Methyloterricola oryzae: one gene and its partner. The protein of the gene in region 1 interacts with the protein of each later gene in a pairwise test. Links are inferred from orthologs where the notes say so. Each region holds a gene or a part of one and is shown in the gene's direction. Other genes may lie near its edges.

Evidence for each region. Proteins that work in one complex are often made in the same cells at the same time.
Region 2: the proteins of ispA (region 1) and purT interact in binary tests that used the Escherichia coli proteins (3 or more experiments, as listed by UniProt). The link is inferred for Methyloterricola oryzae from one-to-one orthologs.

Annotation. Positions count from the first base shown.
Region 1 is NZ_JYNS01000013.1:33,852-41,317, forward strand. What follows is about bases 2,146-4,953. They hold ispA ((2E,6E)-farnesyl diphosphate synthase), read left to right. Parts: upstream 2,146-3,002; coding sequence 3,003-3,905; downstream 3,906-4,953. Other genes in these bases: EK23_RS15790 (methyltransferase domain-containing protein), read left to right, coding at 2,146-2,701; EK23_RS15795 (exodeoxyribonuclease VII small subunit), read left to right, coding at 2,783-3,013; dxs (1-deoxy-D-xylulose-5-phosphate synthase), read left to right, coding at 4,106-4,953. Also shown: EK23_RS15775 (TIGR04283 family arsenosugar biosynthesis glycosyltransferase), read left to right, coding at 1-197; EK23_RS15780 (TIGR04282 family arsenosugar biosynthesis glycosyltransferase), read left to right, coding at 184-837; EK23_RS15785 (DUF3047 domain-containing protein), read left to right, coding at 834-1,589; more of EK23_RS15790, read left to right, coding at 1,646-2,145; more of dxs, read left to right, coding at 4,954-6,025; EK23_RS15810 (adenine phosphoribosyltransferase), read left to right, coding at 6,025-6,540; EK23_RS15815 (hypothetical protein), read left to right, coding at 6,701-7,228; EK23_RS15820 (hypothetical protein), read right to left, coding at 7,326-7,466.
Region 2 is NZ_JYNS01000002.1:236,753-242,093, forward strand. Bases 100-2,936 are described here. They hold purT (formate-dependent phosphoribosylglycinamide formyltransferase), read left to right. Parts: upstream 100-838; coding sequence 839-2,035; downstream 2,036-2,936. Other genes in these bases: hrpA (ATP-dependent RNA helicase HrpA), read left to right, coding at 100-480; EK23_RS04815 (lytic transglycosylase domain-containing protein), read left to right, coding at 2,127-2,741; EK23_RS04820 (triose-phosphate isomerase family protein), read right to left, coding at 2,822-2,936. In the rest of the region: more of hrpA, read left to right, coding at 1-99; more of EK23_RS04820, read right to left, coding at 2,937-3,907; EK23_RS04825 (DcaP family trimeric outer membrane transporter), read right to left, coding at 4,028-5,341. UniProt on the Escherichia coli protein: Involved in the de novo purine biosynthesis. Catalyzes the transfer of formate to 5-phospho-ribosyl-glycinamide (GAR), producing 5-phospho-ribosyl-N-formylglycinamide (FGAR). Formate is provided by PurU via hydrolysis of 10-formyl-tetrahydrofolate.

The DNA of each region.
Region 1 (7,466 bases):
ATATCGCCTTGTCGCGCCGGCTCAAAGCGCGGAGCCCCCCGGTTTGCCTGAGTGCGCGGGTCACTACCTCGGGCCGGCGCTGGGAGGAGCGGGGCGTGCTGCGCACCGTGTTGACGATGTGGGGCCTGCGTCTGGCCTATTTCTGCGGGGCTGATCCAGCCTGGCTGGCCAGATGCTACGGTTATGCCCCCCGCTGAGGCACAGCATGCCGCCATCGCGGTATTTGCCAAGGCCCCGGTGCCTGGGGTCGTCAAGACGCGGCTAATCCCCGTGCTCGGAGCGGAGCGGGCGGCCCGTCTGCAGGCTGCCATGATCCGGCGCGTCGTAACGGCCGCGGTGGAAGCCGGCCTGGGCCCTGTCTCCATGTGGTGCTGGCCGGATACCGCGCACCTGTTGTTTCAGGATTTGCACGCCAGGCTGGGTGTGGAGTTGCGGTCCCAATGCGACGGAGATCTGGGGCAGCGGATGTTGCACTGCTTCGCCAGCTTGTGCCGGGCCGGCCCGGCACTGCTGGTGGGAAGCGACTGCCCGACCCTGGACGGATGCGCGCTGCGCCGGGCTTCCGACAGCCTGCGTGCAGGCGCCGATGCGGTTTTTCTGCCCGCAGAGGACGGAGGTTACGTGCTGGCCGGTCTGCGCCACGCGGAGCCTTGCCTGTTTGAAGGCTTGCAATGGGGCGGCTCGAACGTCATGGCGGCGACGCGTGCGCGCCTGGAACGGCTTGCTTGGCGCTGGGCGGAGCCGCTGCGGCTGTGGGATGTAGACCGACCCGAGGACGTGGAGCGGCTGCGGGTGAGCGGTTTGATGAGCGAATGGTTTCTGGAGAATGGTGCATGAAACGTCTTTGGCTGATTGGGATGTGCTGGTTGGTGCCGCTGGGAGTGGCGGCGCTGCCTGAGCAGCCGGCGCCATTTTCCAAAGAGCGCGCGGGAGGCCCTTTGCCCGCCGGCTGGGTGCCCACGGTGTTGGCCAAGGTGCCGCGGGCTACCGCATTTTCCCTGGTTGAGGATGAGGGCCGGACCGTGGTGCAGGCCATCTCCGACGCCGCGGCATCGAGCCTGACTTTCAAGCTGCGTGCGGATCCCCACCAGACGCCCAAGCTGAGCTGGCGCTGGAAGGTGTCGCGGGTCATCGAGAAGAGCGACCTGGCCAGTAAGGAGGGCGATGACTATGCGGCACGCGTCTATGTGTTCTTCGACTACGATCCCAGCCGGCTGTCCTTCATGGATCGTGCCGCATTCGGGCTGGCGCGCGCCCTGTACGGCTCCGATCTGCCCGCCGCGACCCTCTGCTACGTCTGGGACAACCGCCATCCGGTGGGTACTAGCATGCCGAGCGCCTATACCAGCCGGGTGCGCATGGTGGTCGTGGAGAGCGGTGACGCCCAGGTGGGGCACTGGGTGGAGGAGGAACGCAATATTGCCGACGATTTCCGCAGCGCCTTTGGTGACTTCGCGCCGCCGGTGAGCGGTATCGCCATCGCCGCGGATACCGACAACACCGGCGAGAGCGTGGTGACTCGCTTCGGCGATTTGTATTTCCTGGCGCCCAAAGGGCAGCGGCCTACCACGGCCGCCGCGGCGAACTGATCGTGCCCGGTCGGGGCGGCGTGTCCATAGCAATCAAGCGAGGTCGAGACTGAACCATGCAAGCGCAACCAGCCCATGAGGCCGTGCAGGAGTACTACGGAAAGATTCTGAGCACGCAGCAGGATCTCAAGACCAGCGCCTGCTGTACGGGCGAGAGCCTGCCCCAGGACCTGCGCAGTCTGCTTAAGGAACTGCATCCGGAGGTGACGGAGAAGTTCTACGGCTGTGGTTCGCCCATTCCTTCATGCCTGGACGGCATGACGGTGCTTGACCTGGGCTGCGGTTCCGGGCGCGACTGCTTTCTCTTGTCGCGGCTGGTGGGGGAGGGCGGCCAAGTGATCGGCGTGGACATGACCGACGAGCAATTGGCCGTGGCCCGGCGCCATGTGGGCTACCACACCGAGAAGTTCGGCTACGCAAGGCCCAATGTGCGTTTTCTCAAGGGCTATATCGAGGATCTCGGCGTCCTCGGCATCGCCGATGCCAGCGTGGACGTGGTGATATCCAACTGCGTGCTCAACCTGTCGCCGGACAAGGAACGGGTTTTTGCAGAAATATGGCGGGTGCTCAAGCCCGGTGGCGAGCTTTATTTTTCCGATGTGTTCGCCGACCGGCGGGTGCCACCCCATCTGGCCGGCGATCCTGTGCTGCTGGGCGAATGCCTGGGGGGTGCCTTGTACCTGGAGGATTTCAGGCGCCTGATGGCGCGAATCGGTTGCCCAGATTACCGCGTGGTCAGCAGCAGCCCGATCGCCCTCAACAACCCGGACATCGAGCGCAAGGCCGGGATGATCGGGTTCTTTTCCCTGACGGTGCGCGCCTTCAAGCTGGAACTGGAAGACCGCTGCGAGGACTACGGCCAGGTCGCCTATTACCTGGGCAGCATACCCGGCTCGCCCCATGCCTTCCAACTCGACGATCATCACCTGCTGCAGACCGGGCGTCCCATGCCGGTGTGCGGGAATACCGCCGACATGCTGGGCAAGACCCGTTACACCCCGCACTTCCGGATTGCTGGCGATACCGCCGTGCATTACGGCCTGTTCGCTTGCGGCACGGCGCCTTTGGCGCAGTTCGCCGGCAAGGATCCGGCGGCCGGAGCCTGTTGCTGAGTCCTGGGGCCGGCCGGCTTAGTCAAGCTGTCACAAATATGGGATAATGCCAGCCTTTTGTTGGCTTCACGAGCCCTGTCCATGGTCAAGAAGGCTTTCCAATTCGAGGACTCCCTCGCCGAACTCGAACAACTGGTGGAGCGCATGGAACAGGGAAACCTCCCCCTGGAAGAATCCCTGAAGCTCTTCGAGCGGGGCGTGCATCTGGCTCGGGGATGCCAGAAGGCACTCAAGGAAGCGGAGCAGAAGGTGCAGATCCTTCTGGAAGAGAACGGCGAGCCTATCCTGAAAGCGTTTAATGATGAACCGTGAACAATCCCTGAAAGATTTCATGCTGGCGTGTCAGGCCAGGGTCGAAGAGGCTCTGGATGCGCGTCTGCCGGCGGCTGGGAAGTTGCCTGAGCGTCTGCATCAGGCCATGCGTTACTCCACCCTGGGCGGCGGCAAGCGCCTCCGTCCCTTGCTGGTCTACGCGACAGGGCAGGCTCTGGGGGTAGGCCTGGACGTACTGGATGGCCCCGCCTGCGCTGTGGAGTTCATCCACGTCTATTCCCTGATCCATGACGACTTGCCGGCCATGGACAACGACGACCTGCGCCGCGGCAAGCCCACCTGCCACAAGGCCTTTGACGAGGCCACCGCCATCCTGGCGGGCGACGCCCTGCAGGCCCTGGCATTTCAGGTGTTGGCTCAAGATCCCAGCATCGCGGTGCCTGCGGAAAGCCGATTGGCCATGGTGGATGCCTTGACCGTCGCCAGCGGTTCCTGCGGCATGGTGGGCGGGCAGGCCATCGATCTGGATTCCGTGGGCAAAGCCCTGGATCTGCCGGGTCTCGAAGCCATGCACATCCGCAAGACCGGCGCGTTGATCCGAGCGAGCGTGCGCCTGGCGGCCCTGGCCAAGCCCGACCTGGAAGAGACCCTGGCGGACCGGCTGGATCACTATGCCAAATGCATGGGCCTGGCCTTCCAGATCCAGGACGATATCCTCGATGTGGAAAGCGACACCCAGACCTTGGGCAAGACCCAAGGCAAGGACCGCGACAACAACAAGCCCACCTATCCGGCGCTGCTGGGCCTCAACGGGGCCAGGGAGAAGGCGGCGGAACTGCACGAGGAGGCCCAGCAGAGCCTGTCCGCCCTGGGTGCGGAGGCTGACCACCTTCGGGCCCTGGCCTCGTTCATCGTGCAGCGTCAAAGCTGACACGGGCGGCACGCAAGCGCTTGAATGGCAAGCTTCTGCATGGTGCCCGACACGCAAGGCCGGCGCGGGCGGCGGCGGCATTCTCTCCTTGAAAGCTGCCCCCCGGAGTCTCATAATTGCCCAACACATCTTCTGACCGACAACATCGGTAAGCATACCGAGGCGGAAGTCGGGGCCCACGTTTCTGGAATGTCCACTCAATGACTGATTCGACGAATTCTTTGCTGCAAGGAATCAACAGCCCTTCCGATCTGCGTCTCCTCAGCGAAGAGCAGCTCCCGCAAGTCGCGGAGGAATTGCGGGCCTTTCTCCTGGAAAGCGTGAGCCAATCCGGTGGCCACCTGGCAGCCGGCCTGGGCACTGTCGAACTGACCATCGCCCTGCACTACGTGTTCAATACCCCGGATGACAAGCTGGTCTGGGACGTGGGACACCAAGCCTATCCCCACAAGATTCTGACCGGTCGCCGCGACCGCATGCCGACCATCCGGCAAAAGGACGGCGTCTCGGCCTTCCCGTCCCGGGAGGAGAGCATCTACGACACCTTCGGCGTCGGCCATTCCAGTACGTCTATCAGCGCTGCCCTGGGCATGGCCATCGCGTCGGCCCTGGACAACAGCGACCGCCACGCCGTGGCCATCATCGGCGATGGGGGCATGACCGGAGGCATGGCCTTCGAAGCGCTCAATCACGCCGGGGTGCTCGACGCCAACCTGCTGGTGGTGCTCAACGACAACGAGATGTCCATCTCGCCCAATGTGGGCGCCCTCAACAACTATCTGGCGAAGATACTCTCCAGCAAGTTCTACTCGAGCGTGCGCGAGGGCAGCCGCCAGTTGCTCAGCCGCAGCATGCCCAGTGTCTGGGAACTGGCGCGGCGCGCAGAGGAACACGTGAAAGGCATGGTGGCTCCGGGAACCCTGTTCGAGGAACTGGGCTTCAACTACATCGGCCCCATCGACGGGCACGATCTGGATGTCCTCATCACCACCCTGCGCAATTTGCGCGAGCTGCCGCCGGGGCCGCGCTTCCTGCATGTGGTGACCAAGAAGGGCAAGGGCTATCTGCCCGCGGAACTGGACCCGGTCGCCTACCACGGCGTCGGCACCTTCGATCCCAGCAAGGATCATCTGCCCAAGGCCAAGCCCAGCAGCCCCAGCTACACCGAGGTATTCGGCAAGTGGCTGTGCGACGCGGCGGCCAAGGAACCCAAGTTGCTGGGCATCACCCCCGCCATGCGCGAGGGTTCCGGCCTGCAGGAGTTCGCCGAGCGTTTTCCGGACCGTTATTTCGATGTGGGCATCGCCGAGCAGCATGCGGTCACGCTGGCGGCCGGCCAGGCGTGTGAAGGCTACCATCCGGTGGTGGCGATCTATTCCACCTTCCTGCAGCGCGCCTATGATCAACTGATCCACGACGTGGTCCTGCAGCGCCTGCCCGTGCTGTTTGCCATCGACCGTGCCGGACTGGTGGGCCCCGATGGGCCGACCCACGCCGGCAGTTTCGATTTCAGCTACATGCGCTGCCTTCCCGGCATGGTGATCATGGCGCCCGCCGACGAAAACGAATGCCGCCAGATGCTCTACACCGGCTTCAGGCACGAGGGACCGGCTGCGGTGCGCTACCCCCGAGGCAAGGGTCCGGGCGTGCCCATCGAGGAGTCACTGTCGGTGCTGCCCATAGGCAAGGCGGAAATCAAGCGGCATGGCAAAGGGGTGGCGATTCTGGCCTTCGGCAGCATGGTGACGCCCAGCCTGGCCGTGGGAACCGACTTGAATGCGACCGTGGTGAATATGCGCTTCGTGAAGCCATTGGACCGCGAGTTGGTGCTGGAACTGGCCCATAGTCACGATTACATCGTCACCGTGGAGGAAAACATGGTGGCGGGCGGCGCGGGTTCCGCCGTCAACGAGTTACTGCTGGCGGAGCAAATACTCTTGCCCATTCTCAACCTGGGACTGCCCGATACCTTCGTCGAGCAGGGCAGCCGTGATGAATGCCTGGCTCTCTGCGGCTTGAATCCGGCGGGCATCCAGGCTTCCATCGAGACCTTCCTGGCCCGGCAGCCCGGCATTCGGCAACCCCAGCCGCGCGCCGCCAAGGTCAAGGCCAAACATTGATGGAAAGCCTGCAGGCCGGTATCCGCGACATTCCGGACTTTCCCAAACCCGGCATCGTCTTCAAGGACATCACCCCGCTGGTCAAAGACCCGGCAGCGCTGCGGCTGGCGGTTCAGCAGCTCATGCAGCCGTTTGTCGGTCAGGACATCACCGCCGTGGCCGGCATGGAAGCGCGGGGCTTCATCTTTGGCTCCCTGGTGGCCTGGGAAATGGGCCTGGGCTTCGTGCCATTGCGCAAGCCCGGCAAACTGCCCTACGACGTGCAGAGCGTGGCCTATGATCTGGAATACGGTTCGGCCGCCCTTGAGGTGCATATCGACGCCCTGGGACCCGGCGACCGGGTGCTGCTGGTGGACGATCTGCTGGCCACCGGCGGAACGGCCCGCGCAAGCTGCGAACTGATCGAAAACCTGGGCGCATCGGTGGTTGGCTGCGCCTTTGTGGTCGAACTGGATTTTCTCAATGGCCGGGAGCGCCTGAACGGCTACCCGGTGCATTCGCTGCTGCATTATTGAGCCGCGACTGGACCCGCACGAGACTGCGCGACCGATCGTCGGTTTGAGCTTCCGCCGCCGAATGGTCTGGCTCTGAAGCCTGTTTGATTTTTCCGGTCAATCGCAGGGGGCGCCCTCGATTGCGTCTATCCTGGTCCATTTCGCCTTCCCGCGGAAACCTATGGCCCACCCTCACTTCAAGCCTAAGCCGCTCTATACGTTCTGTCTGTGTCTGGCCCTGTTGCTGGTTTCTGTCAGCGCAGCCCAGGCTGCCGACCCGCGCTATTCAAGGTCATGGAGCGATGCCGACAGTGGCGACGAGCAGGAGGGTTCGTTTGATGAGCGCGCCCATGACCTGCAGAACTGGCTCAGGCAGCGGGAGGCGGAGCGTCGCGATTCCTGGGGCAATGACGTGGTGACGCCGGAAAACCCGGCGCTGCGGCGCGCGCCCAGGTATTTCGGCGATCGCAACTACGACGATCAAGGCTATCGGCGGCTCAACGATAACACCCGCTTCCGTTTGCGCGGAGATGAGGACTGGCGGTTTGGTGCCGGCGGTCACGCGGGCTCGCTGCGCGAGGCCGGCCGGCCCCTTGAGGAAGATCGGGGCGATGATGCCGCAGCCTCAGATGATGCGGACAGCGTTGCAGGCCTCTCGCATCGAACCCTACACAAATCCGTCAAAAAGCGGAAGCGGAAGCGCCGCTAGGGAGCCTCGGATCTATTCCGTGTTTCGCCTACGCGGATCGCGGATTGAAGGCTTACGCTACCCAAGGTTCCGACCGGTGCGAGGATGACCTGCGGCCTCAGTATTTCAACAAGGTGGCAAGATGGGCCCGCAAGGTCTGCTGAATTTCCCGCACCCGATCGTCGTCGAGGCTCAGAGGGCCGTCCTCAAGGTTTTCGACACTGCCATGATCGCGCGGCAGCGGGATTTCCAGAGTGTC
Region 2 (5,341 bases), on another replicon or contig:
CGCCTGGCGGAAGGACGCAGTGAGGTGGTACCCGTGGGAAATGCGGCGGGCAAACTAGCGGGTGACATTCTCGCGCTCGCTCACGATGTGGCGGCCAAGCTGAAGAACCGGCCGGGGCCTTCGGCGGAGGACATGCGCCAGCAGTTGTCGCGGCTGGTTTTTGCCGGTTTTGTGGCGGTGACGCCGTATCCGGCCCTGAAAGAACTGCCGCGTTATCTCAAGGCTCTGCAATATCGGCTGGAAAAGTCCGCGCAAGACCCGGGCCGCGACCAGCGTCAGTTGGCGGAAATCGCGCCCCTGTGGCAGAAATATTGGCAGGAGGTAGAGCAGAAACGGGCGCGCATCGCGCCGGAACGCGACCCCTTCCGCTGGATGCTGGAGGAGCTACGTGTTTCCCTGTTCGCGCAGGCTTTGAAAACGCCGTATCCTGTGTCCGCCAAGCGCCTGGCGGATGCCTGGGCCGCGCGTGCTGGAAAGTAGTCTTGCGTTCGGGTTTCCATGCTCGGTGTGCTTCTGGTTCCCACGCTCTGCGTGGGAACCTTAAACGGAACGCTCCGCGTCCGTCCGTTGGCGCGGAGCGCCGGGCTTACCGCTCCCACGCAGAGCATGGGAGCGAGTACTTTTGTCTGGTTCCAATGCTCTGCGTTGGAACCCTTGGCTCGACGCTCTGCGTCCAAATGCTGGCGCGGAGCGCCGGGCTCGCCGCTCCCAAGCGGAGCCTGGGAGCGAAGGCGGTTTTTTCTGGTTCCTTCGCAGAGCATGAAGGCGAGTGTTCTCTTTTAGGTGTCCGAGCGTGGCTCACCCCGTGCAATACAATTGCTGATTTGCTGGAGACTTGATGAAAATCGGTACCCCCTTGAGCGCCGGCGCGACGCGCGTGCTGCTGCTCGGCAGCGGCGAACTAGGCAAGGAAGTCGTGATCGCCCTGCAACGCTATGGCGTGGAAGTGATCGCGGCGGATCGGTATGCCCACGCCCCGGCCCAACAGGTGGCTCATCGTGCCCATGTTCTGGACATGACCGACCCGCTGGCAATTCGGCGGTTGGTGGAAAGCGAGCGACCCCATTTCATCGTTCCGGAAATCGAAGCCATCGCCACGGATGCTTTGGCCGCAATCGAGCAGGAAGGACTGGCGGAAGTCATCCCCACGGCACGTGCGGTGCAACTGACCATGAACCGCGAGGGCATTCGCCGGTTGGCCGCCGAGGAATTGGGGCTGCCGACCTCGCCCTATGCCTTTGCCGATTCCTTTGAATCGTTCGAGGCGGCTGCCGAATCCATCGGGTACCCGTGTTTCGTCAAGCCTGTAATGTCCTCTTCCGGCAAGGGCCAATCCATGCTGCGCTCCAGCTCCGATCTGGAGCGCGCCTGGAACCACGCCCAGGAAGGTGGACGGGTCAAGCACGGCAAAGTGATCGTGGAAGGCAAAGTGAATTTCGAGTTTGAGATCACCTTGCTGACGGTACGTACCCTTAATGCGGCGGGCGAAATCGAAACCAACTTCTGCGAACCGGTGGGCCACCGCCAGGAGAGCGGCGATTACGTGGAGAGCTGGCAGCCTCAGGCTATGTCGGCCAAGGCCTGGGAAGAAGCAAAGCACATAGCCGGCGCGGTGACGGCCAGTTTGGGCGGGCGCGGCCTGTTCGGCGTGGAATTGTTTGTTCAGGGCGATCAGGTCTGGTTCAGCGAGGTGAGTCCCAGGCCCCACGACACGGGCATGGTCACCATGATCACCCAGAACCAGAGCGAGTTCGAGCTGCATGCCCGCGCCATTCTGGGGCTGCCGGTTTCAACCGTTTTGCGCGGTCCCGGCGCCAGCGCCGTGATCTATGGCGGTCTGGATGCGGTAGGCATCGCTTACACCGATTTGGAGCAGGCGTTGTCGGTCCCCGAAACCGAGGTGCGCCTGTTCGGCAAGCCGGAAGCCTTCGTCAAGCGCCGCATGGGTGTAGCCCTGGCCTTGGGTGCCGATACCCATGAAGCCAGGGAACGAGCGCGACTTGCCGCCAGCCGTGTTCTGACGTCCGAGGTTTGAGTCCGTTCCGAATTTTGCAAAATTCCTGAAGCGTGCAACACTTCCAGTGAGCCTGCGCGTAAGGATCATGAAGTGATCAGAAAGGCATAACATGCGATTCTTGCTGACTATTTCTATTTTGGTGACGGCCTTGGGCCTGAGCGGACTGGCGTCGGCGGATGTTTACAAGTTCGTCGATGGCAGCGGGCACGTGGTCTACACCGACAAACCCAAGCACCGTGGCTTCAAGCTCATCATACGCACTCCGGTTTCGGTCATGCTGGCTCGTCGCAGTCAACCCGCTCCCCTATCGAGGAATTTCTCGTTCAGTCGCGCCTCCGAGCGGGGACGGCTCGCGTATTCGCCCCTGATCGAGGAAACCGCCGACCGCTACGATCTGGATCCGGCCTTGCTGCATGCGGTGATCCGGGCGGAATCCGCCTACAATCCGGGGGCCGTTTCCAACAAGGGAGCCGCCGGATTGATGCAGTTGATGCCAGCCACGGCCGAACGCTTTGGCGTGAGGGATCGCTTTGATCCGGCTGAGAATATCGAAGGTGGGGCGCGCTACCTCAGCGAACTGCTGGACATGTTCTCCGATGTGCGCCTGGCGGTGGCCGCCTACAACTCCGGCGAGAACACGGTGAAGAAGTTCGGTTATCAGATTCCCCCGATTGCCGAAACGCAGGATTACGTCGCCAAGGTGCTCAATTACTACCGGCGCTGAGCACGACGGCCCTTCGCACCATTTCGGAAATAGTCGTTACCCGCCGTCGCGCTTGAAGCGTTGCGGCGGGTTTTGTTCTTTTAGTCCAGGCCAAAGCGGATGATCTGCGAGAAGTCCTTGGCCCGAAGGCTCGCTCCTCCCACCAGCACGCCGTCGACCCCGGAAAGCATCATGATCTCGATGACATTGTCGGGCTTGACATTGCCGCCGTAGAGGATCCGGATACTGGCGGCGGTCTGTTCGCCATACAGGTCCATGATGAGGTTGCGCAGGAAGTCGTGCACTTCGCTGATCTGTGCCGGCGTTGCCGGTTCGGCTCCTTCGCCCACCGCCCAGACCGGCTCATAAGCAATCACCACTTCCTTGATGGTGCGTGGGGACACGCCTTCAAGCGCGATGCGGATCTGCCGGTCCAGCAAGTGGAAGGTTTCATGGGCAGCCCGCGCTTCCCAATTTTCCCCGCAACAAAGGATCACTTGCAGTCCCTGAGCGAGCGCCGCTTTCACTTTGCGGTGGATCGCCTCGTCGCTCTCGCCCGCGCGCTCCTTCAGTTCATCCTCCAGGAAACGCGCCATGCCCGCCAGAATTTCGGGTTTGACGCCGACCAGATGCTCCAGCGCCGCGATGACCTGCTCGTCGCGAGTTTTGGCGGCCTTCTGTTCTTCCAGTTCATGCGCGAGAAAACTGGTGGTCAGGCGACGGGCAACGCTGGAGCCGAAACCGAAATACTTGCCCAGGTTTGCGCGACGGTCGGAATGGCCGATGATCACCCGGTCGACGCCGATGGCGCTCAGCATCTCCGGTGAGATTTCTCCGGTGAAGGCGCCCTTGTACTCAAAAAAGGTGTCCTGGGCCAGCAGGAACACGTTGCGGCCCAAGCCATACTCGGAGCGCAGGAAATCGGGTTTAATGTATTCGCCCAGGATGGACAGGCCGGTAAAAGGCGGCGCGAGGCCGATATCCACATCCTTGATTCCCCGGCACTGGTCGAAGATGCGGGCGGCCAGGGCGATGCCCGACTTGGGGATCATGTTCATCTTCCAGTTGCCGGCGATGAACGGCCGGATGGCGTCCGGGGTGCCGACCTCGGCTTCGATCTTGTGCCACTGGTTAGCGGTGCGCTGCCGGTAGTAGTTGCGGAACACACGAGCATTCGCGGCTTTCATGGTTCACCCCCTCCCGTGGGTCAATGGTTCTTATAAGAGCAATGCTAGCACAGCCGCCTGACCGCGCGCCCGGGACTTTCAGGACCCTAGGAGCCGCGAATCACAAGGGATTGACCTGGGTCAGAAATTAAAGCGTGTGGAAAATTGCACGCGCTGCAAATCGCCGGATTCCCCGCTCTCCAGCTCGCGGCGGGCATAGATGTATTCCAGCCCAATGGTGGTCTGCAGCAAAGGACTCCACAGCAGGTTGACATGCACGCTTTGCGCCTGGCGATTGGCGGTTCCCGCCACGAAGGCCGGGTTGTCGGCTTGGGCGAAGCCGTAGGCCACGGTGGAGCGCCAGTTGGCGTTCCACCAATGCTGGTAGGAGATAAAGGCGGCGAACACATCGAACAGAGCCACCGTGCCGTTGGGTTCCAGCGCGCCGTCGTTGAAGATGTCATAGGTGGTATAGCGTCCCAGCACATTGCCGTAATTCAGCATGAAGCGGATATTGTCCAGGTCGAAGGTCTTGACGCGTCCGGCCAGGCTAACCGCGCCGCCCCAGCGCGAGGACTCGTTGTCAGCGGTGTTCTGGGAATTACGGATCAGACGCGCCATGCCGGCGGCGGATAGCGATCCCCAGGTGGGTGTGTAGTTCACCCGGCCCACGATGTCCGGCGCGCGGTCGTCGTCGGTGGTCAGGCGGTTACCGTCCGGCAAGGTCAAGGTGGTTTCGGGGGATTCCAAGGCCGCCTGGAATTCCAGCGGCACGCCACCCGCGTCGAAGGGCTGACTCCAGCGGATCAGGGCCTGGCGCACGAATATCTGTCCCACCGGGCCGCCGTGGTCGTTGGTTTCCGGCAGGGCCGCGACGTTCATGAAGGTGGACCAGGTCTGGCCGGCCAGCAAATGTCCCAGGGAGCCATAGGCGTGGCGCAGGCGTGGCGCGTGGGAGTTGGTGGCGCGCTCGTCGCCGGGCGACTGGAAGGCGTAGAAATCCATCTCCAGGAAGGTGTTCAGTTCGCCCCAGGCGGTGGGCGTGAAGCTTTTCAGCCAGAAGCGGCTTTCGCGGGCGGTGAAGTTGACCTGGCTGTGTTCGCCTTGCCGTGCCTCACCCACGGGTATGGCGCTGGGCACCAGCAGCAGGTCGGTGAAATTGTTGATGCCGCTGCTGATGCTGTTGTAGATCGCATCCAGCTTGGCGTAGCCGCCGATGGCCAGGGAGGTTTCGGTGCCTGGGATCTTGAAGGAGCCTTTGACATCGCCGACGGTAACCGCCCTGCGCAGGTCCACGTTGTCCTGGGTGGTGCCCAGGGCGGAGCCAGTGATGCCCGGGGGCATGGTCGGTAAGGGGCCGGCCGCTTTGGCGAAGGGCATTGGACTTGGCGAAGCAGATGCAGGCTTCGACGCGAGCGCTGAAGCGGCATTTGTCTGTTGCGCCGGAACCGTAGG